DNA from 2 places in the Kitasatospora sp. NPDC088783 genome. Region 1 is predicted to be linked to the other one. Evidence: riboswitches for the same ligand, from Rfam matches in the RefSeq annotation. Region 1 holds a riboswitch; the other holds the start of a gene.

The links. A riboswitch is a leader RNA that binds a small molecule or an ion and turns the genes downstream of it on or off. The one in region 1 is predicted to bind S-adenosylmethionine.
Region 2: it holds a riboswitch for S-adenosylmethionine, as region 1 does, so the genes downstream of both, ACIP60_RS26580 (aminotransferase class V-fold PLP-dependent enzyme) here and thrC (threonine synthase) in region 1, are expected to answer to the same signal.

The regions. Positions count from the first base shown of each region.
Region 1 is NZ_JBIVKJ010000003.1:770,371-773,572, forward strand. Features, by position in the region: gene ACIP60_RS12000 (MoaD/ThiS family protein) at 263-541, opposite strand; gene thrC (threonine synthase) at 582-1,862, opposite strand; SAM riboswitch class I at 1,880-2,007, opposite strand; gene ACIP60_RS12010 (glucosyl-3-phosphoglycerate synthase) at 2,156-3,154, shown strand.
Region 2 is NZ_JBIVKJ010000010.1:223,344-226,545, forward strand. Features, by position in the region: gene ACIP60_RS26580 (aminotransferase class V-fold PLP-dependent enzyme) at 1-1,266, opposite strand, end outside; SAM riboswitch class IV at 1,313-1,430, opposite strand; gene trpD (anthranilate phosphoribosyltransferase) at 1,546-2,619, opposite strand; gene ACIP60_RS26590 (hypothetical protein) at 2,748-3,173, opposite strand.

The DNA of each region.
Region 1 (3,202 bases):
CCCGGCGCACGTCTCGGGGCGCGGGACGGGAGGCGGCCCGGCCGGGCGGGGCGCGGTGCGGTAATCGAGGATTGAACCGGGCCGGGGAGGGGAACGGCCCTGCCCGGCACTCTACTCCCCGGGCCCCGGCGGAATTCCGGCGGCCCGCCGGACGGGAGAACCGCAGGTGCGCGGCCCATTGGCCGCGGTACGCACGGAGCCGCCGCCCGGTCCGGGTAATTGAATTCCGGACCGGGCGGCGGCTGCGGGAATGCGGGCCGGGTCAGCAGCCGCCGGCCACCGCCGGAATGATCGACACCGAGGCGCCGTCCTTGATCTCGGTCTCCAGGCCCTCGGCGAAGCGCACGTCGTCGTCGTTCACGTACACGTTGACGAAGCGGCGCAGCTTGCCGCCGTCGTCCAGCAGCCGGGCGGCGATGCCGGCGTGGTTCGCCTCCAGGTCCGCGATGACGGCGGCCAGGGTGGCGCCCTCGGCGGTCACCTCGGCGGCGCCGCCGGTGTAGGTGCGCAGGATGGTCGGGATGCGGACGGTGGCGCTCATGCGGTGCTCCTCGGGGCGTGGGGTGTCCTACGGCTGGGGGTCAGGCGGTGGCGAGGCCGGCGGCGCGGAAGGACTCCAGCGTCGGGCGGATCACGGCGGTCATGCCGGCGTCGGCGACCGCGTCGAGGGTCTTGAGGCCGTCGCCGGTGTTGATCGCGACGGTCTCCTTGGACGGGTCGAGCAGGCCGTTCTCGACCAGCTTCTTCAGCACGCCGACGGTGACGCCGCCCGCGGTCTCGGCGAAGATCCCCTCGGTGCGGGCGAGCAGCTTGATCGCCTCGACCACCTCGGCGTCGGTGACGTCCTCGACCGCGCCGCCGGTGCGGCGGGCGATGTCCAGCACGTACGGGCCGTCGGCCGGGTTGCCGATCGCCAGCGACTTGGCGATGGTGTCCGGCTTGACCGGCTTGATCACGTCGCGGCCGGCCTTGAAGGCCGCGGAGACCGGGGAGCACCCCTCGGCCTGGGCGCCGAAGATCTTGTAGGGCTTGTCCTCGACCAGGCCGAGCTTGATCAGCTCCTGCAGGCCCTTGTCGATCTTGGTGAGCTGGGAGCCGGAGGCGATCGGGATGACGATCTGGTCGGGCAGCCGCCAGCCGAGCTGCTCGCAGATCTCGAACGCCAGGGTCTTGGAGCCCTCGCCGTAGTACGGGCGCAGGTTGACGTTCACGAAGCCCCAGCCCTCGCCGGCCGGGTCGCCGATCAGCTCGGAGCAGAAACGGTTCACGTCGTCGTAGTTGCCGTCGATGCCGACCAGCTCGCCGCCGTACACCCCGGCCATCACGACCTTGCCCTGCTCCAGGTCGTGCGGGATGAACACGCAGGACTTGAAGCCGGCCCGGGCGGCGGCGGCGCCCACCGCGCCGGCCAGGTTGCCGGTGGAGGAGCAGGAGAGCGTGGTGAACTCGAAGGCCCGGGCGGCCTCGATCGCGCAGGCCACCACCCGGTCCTTGAAGGAGTGGGTCGGGTTGCCCGAGTCGTCCTTGACGTGCAGCTGCGCGGTGAAGCCCAGCTCGCGGCCCAGGTTGTCGGCCTTGACCAGCGGGGTCCAGCCCGGGTTCAGGTTCGGCTTGCCGGCCACGTCGGCCGGGACGGGCAGCAGCGGGGCGTAGCGCCAGATCGACGCCGGGCCGGCCTCGATCCGCTTGCGCAGCTCCTCGGCGTCGTAGCCCGTGTAGTCGTAGGCGATCTCCAGCGGGCCGAAACACTCGGGACAGGCGAAGTCCGGGCCGAGCGGGGAGCGCGCACCGCACTCGCGACAGGACAGCGCGGTCGCCGGACCGAGGTCGACGGTGGTGGGTGCGGCGGTGTCAACAGCCATGGTGGCGAGGCCCTTTCTCCTCATCTTCCCCGGATCGCGGTCGCGTCCGGGACGGAATTGGCACCTGTCCCGCCGGGCCTGCAGGCCGCGCGGGAGGGTTGCCGGGACTTCAACGGGCCGTTCCCTCAGTCCCTCTGGATGAGCTCTGTGAAGTTGTGGTCGTACGCTGCGAGCGACCCCCGGGTGCGAAGGCGCGATCGCGATACCAAGACTGTATCCGAAGGCCCGCTCGGACCGACCCCCGCGTCCGACACCCGAGACGAACCGAGACGAACCGAGACAGGGAGCGAGACGTGCCGGAGCAGCCCGAGCCCGGGGTACTGCCGGAGGTGGCCGACTGGCTGCGCCGCCGTTCGTGGACGGCCGCCGACCGGCCGCTCGACCTGCTGCTGGCCGCCAAGCGCGCCGCCGGGGCGGCCGGCACGGTGAGCGTGGTGCTGCCCGCGCTGGACGAGGAGTCCACCGTCGGCGAGATCGTCGCCGCGATCCGGGCCGAGCTGGTCGAGCGCGTCCCCCTGGTGGACGAGCTGGTGGTGGTCGACTCCGGCTCGCGGGACGGCACCGCCGCCGCCGCGGCCGCGGCCGGCGCCCGGGTGGTGCACCGCGACGCGCTGCTGCCCCGGCTGCCCGCCGAGCCCGGCAAGGGCGAGGTGCTGTGGCGCTCGCTGCTCGCCACCAGCGGCGCGATCGTCTGCTTCGTCGACGCCGACCTGCGCGAGTTCGACCCGGCGTTCGTCTCCGGCATCATCGGCCCGCTGCTCACCGACCCCGGCCTGCACCTGGTCAAGGCCATGTACGACCGGCCGTTCGAGGCCGACGGCGCCGTCGTCCCGGCCGGCGGCGGCCGGGTCACCGAACTGGTCGCCCGCCCGCTGCTCAGCCTGCACTGGCCGCAGCTCGCGGGCTTCGTCCAGCCGCTCGGCGGCGAGTACGCGGCCCGCCGCGGCCTGCTGGAGCGGCTGCCCTTCCCGACCGGCTACGGCGTCGAGCTCGGCCTGCTGGTGGACGCCCTGGAGCTGGCCGGGCTGGACGCGCTGGCCCAGGTCGACGTGGGCGTGCGGCACCACCGGCACCAGGACGGCCAGGCCCTCGGCCGGATGGCCGCCACCATCTACCGCACCGCCCTGGAGCGGCTGGACCGCGCCCACCGCCTCAAGGCCGACCCCGACCTGGTCCGCCCGCTGCTCACCCAGTACACCCGCACCCCGGCCGGCTTCACCCCCCGCACCCACCCTGTCCCGGCCACCGAACGCCCCCCGATGGCCACCGTCCCCGAGTACCGCGACCGCTGACCGCCCGGCCCCGGGCGGCGCGGTCCGGCGGCCCCGCCCCCACTGTTC
Region 2 (3,202 bases), on a different contig from region 1:
CCGGTCCAGGTGCTCGACGGGCGTCCCGGCGCCGAAGCTGACCCGGATCGCGTTCAGGCTGCGCTCCCCCGGCAGCGAGGACTCCGGCGCCCCGCACTCGCTCGGGGCGCTTTCCTCACCGCCGAGCAGGGTGCGCACCAGCGGGTGGGCGCAGAACAGCCCGTCCCGGACGCCGATGCCGTACTCGGCGGAGAGCGCGGCCGAGAAGTGCGAGCTGTTCCAGCCGCGCACCACGAACGACACCACGCCGACCCGGTCGGAGCCCTCGCCGAACAGGCTGAGCACCCGCACCTCGGGGATCGCCGCCAGGCCCTCGGTCAGCTTCGCCACCAGCGCCCGCTCCCGGGCCTCCAGCACCTCGAAGCCGGCCTCGTCCAGCGCCCGGCAGGCCGAGGCGATCGCGTACGCACCGATCACGTTCGGCGAACCGGCCTCGTGCCGCGCCGGGCCGGTGTGCCACTCCACCGCCACCGAGCCGTCCAGCTCGCGGGCCACCGTCCGGCTCGCCCCGCCGCCGGCCAGGTACGGCTCGGCGGCGTCCAGCCAGTCCGAGCGGCCCGCCAGCACCCCGGCGCCGAACGGCGCGTACAGCTTGTGCCCGGAGAACGCCACCCAGTCGACGTCCAACTCCCGCACCGAGACCCGGTGGTGGGGCGCCAGCTGGGCCGCGTCCAGCACCACCCGGGCGCCGTAGCGGTGCGCGACGGCGGTCAGCTCCCCGACCGGCCACAGCTCGCCGGTCACGTTCGACGCCCCGGTCACGCAGAACAGCTTCGGCCCCTCGGCCGCCCCCAGCAGGGCCTCCTCCAGGGCCGCCACCGCCTCCGCGTGCGACCGCGGCGCCCGCAGGTAGCGCACCGTCAGGCCCTCGCGCCGCCACGGCAGCAGCGAGGCGTGGTGCTCGGTCTCGAAGGCGAACACCTCGGTCCCGGCCGGGACCGCCCCCGCCAGCAGGTTCAGCGAGTCGGTGGTCGCCCGGGTGAACACCACCTGGTCCCCGTCCCGCAGGCCCAGGAACTCGGCGACGGTCCGCCGGCTCTGCTCGAACAGGTCGGTCGACAGCTGCGACAGGTACCCGGCCCCCCGGTGCACCGACCCGTAGTACGGCGCGTACGCCGCGACGTCGTCCCACACCCGCTTCAGCGCCGGAGCGCTCGCCGCGTAGTCCAGCGCCGCGTAGCCGACCTTCTCGCCGGAAGCCAGCGGCACCTCGACGTCCCCGCCCAGCACCGCCAGCGGCTCGCAGATCTCGGTGGTCACAGACATGGGTGCACTCCTCCACGGGTCAGGACCCCGGAGGAGCTGCACCGGAAGTCCGCGCTTGCCGCGCGGACTGGTCGCCGCACGGCCTGGTCCTCACCCAGGGCACCCCGCCACGGACGGAGGGTTGCCGGACAGCCAGCTGGGGCTTCGCGCTGTCACTCATGACCTGGCGAAAACAGTACACGAGACGCGTCCCGTCTCAACACCCGTCCACATGGCGAGAAGGCGCGGGACGGCCGAGGGGCCGGGGAACGACGGCCCCGGCCCCCGGACGGGCGTCCGCTACGCCTGCGTCGCCTCCGCCCAGCGCTTCAGCAGCGCCCCCGCCGCCCCCGAGTCGATCGCCGCCGCGGTCCGCTCCATCGCCGTCGCGATCTGCGCGGTGAGCGGCGCCTCCGCGAGCTCCAGCGCGACCAGCGCGGCGGCGCTGTTGAGCAGGACGGCGTCCCGCACCGGCCCGCGCTCGCCGTTCAGGACCCGCCGGGCGACGTCCGCGTTGTGCTCGGCGTCGGCGCCGCGCAGGGCCTCGATCCCGACCAGCTCGATCCCCACCTCGCGCGGGTCGAACCCGGTCTCCGTCACCTCGCCGTCGCGGATCACCCAGACGTGCGAGGTGGTGGTGACGGTCAACTCGTCGAGCCCGTCGTCCCCCCGGAAGACCAGCCCCTGCGCGCCGCGCCGGGCCAGCACGCCGGCGATCAGGCCGGCCAGCCGGGTGTCGAAGCAGCCGACGGCGTGCGAGGTGACCCTGGCCGGGTTGGTGAGCGGGCCGAGGATGTTGAAGACCGTCGGGACGGCCAGTTCGGCCCGCGCCTGGGCGGTGTGCCGCATCGAGGGGTGGAACTTGGCGGCGAAGCAGAAGGTCAGGCCGACCTCCTCGGCCACCGCCGCGACCCGGTCGGCGGGCAGTTCCAGGTTGATGCCGAGGCGGCCGAGCACGTCGGAGGAGCCGGAGGCCGAGGAGGAGGCCCGGTTCCCGTGCTTGACCACCTTCGCCCCGGCGGCGGCGGCGACCACCGCGGACATGGTGGAGATGTTGACCGTCCTGGCCCGGTCGCCGCCGGTGCCGACGATGTCGACCGCCGGGCCGGGGACGTCCAGCGGCACCGCGTGCGCGTACATCGCCTCGACCAGGCCGGCGATCTCCTCGACCGTCTCGCCCTTGCCGCGCATCGCGATCAGGAAGCCGCCCACCTGGACGGGGCTGGCCTCGCCGCTCATGATCCGGTCCATCGCCCAGGCGGTGTCGGCCTGCGAGAGGTCGTTGCCCTGGAGCAGCGAGCTGAGCAGGTCGGGCCAGGTGCGGACCACCTGCGCGGGCTCGCTACCGCCGTTCGCAGAGTGCGCGTTCACCATGGCTGACTCCAGCTCTCGTCATCGTCCCGGAGGAATCCCGAAGAAACGACGTCAGCCTATCGAGCGAGCGGGGACGGCCGCCCCGGGTTGCCGCCCCCTTCTCTCCAGCTGAGACGCGGCGGCGCCGGTCAGCGTCCGGCGGGCGCCCGCCGGGCGAGCCGGGCCCGCAGCAGCGCGGTCGCGGCGTCGGCGAGGCCGACCGGGTCGACCGGGTGGGAGATCGCGGCGTCGGCCCGGCTCCAGGCGGCGAGCCAGGAGTCCTGCGGCCGGCCGATCACCACCAGGACCGGCGGGCAGCCGTAGATCTCGTCCTTCAGCTGCCGGGTCAGGCCGAGCCCGCCGACCGGGGCGGCCTCGCCGTCCAGGACGCAGAGGTCGACGCCGCCCTTCTCCAGGGCGCGCAGCACCGCGGGCGCGGTGGCGCACTCCAGGTAGTCGAGGGCGGGGACGTCCGCGGCGGGCCGCCTGCCGAGGGCGAGGGTCACCTGCTCACGGGTGTTGCGGTCGTCGCTGTAGACGAGAACGGTGAGCGTCTCGTCGGAGTGCTGCGCCATGGCCCCTGCTTCCTGGTGCTCGTCCTCTT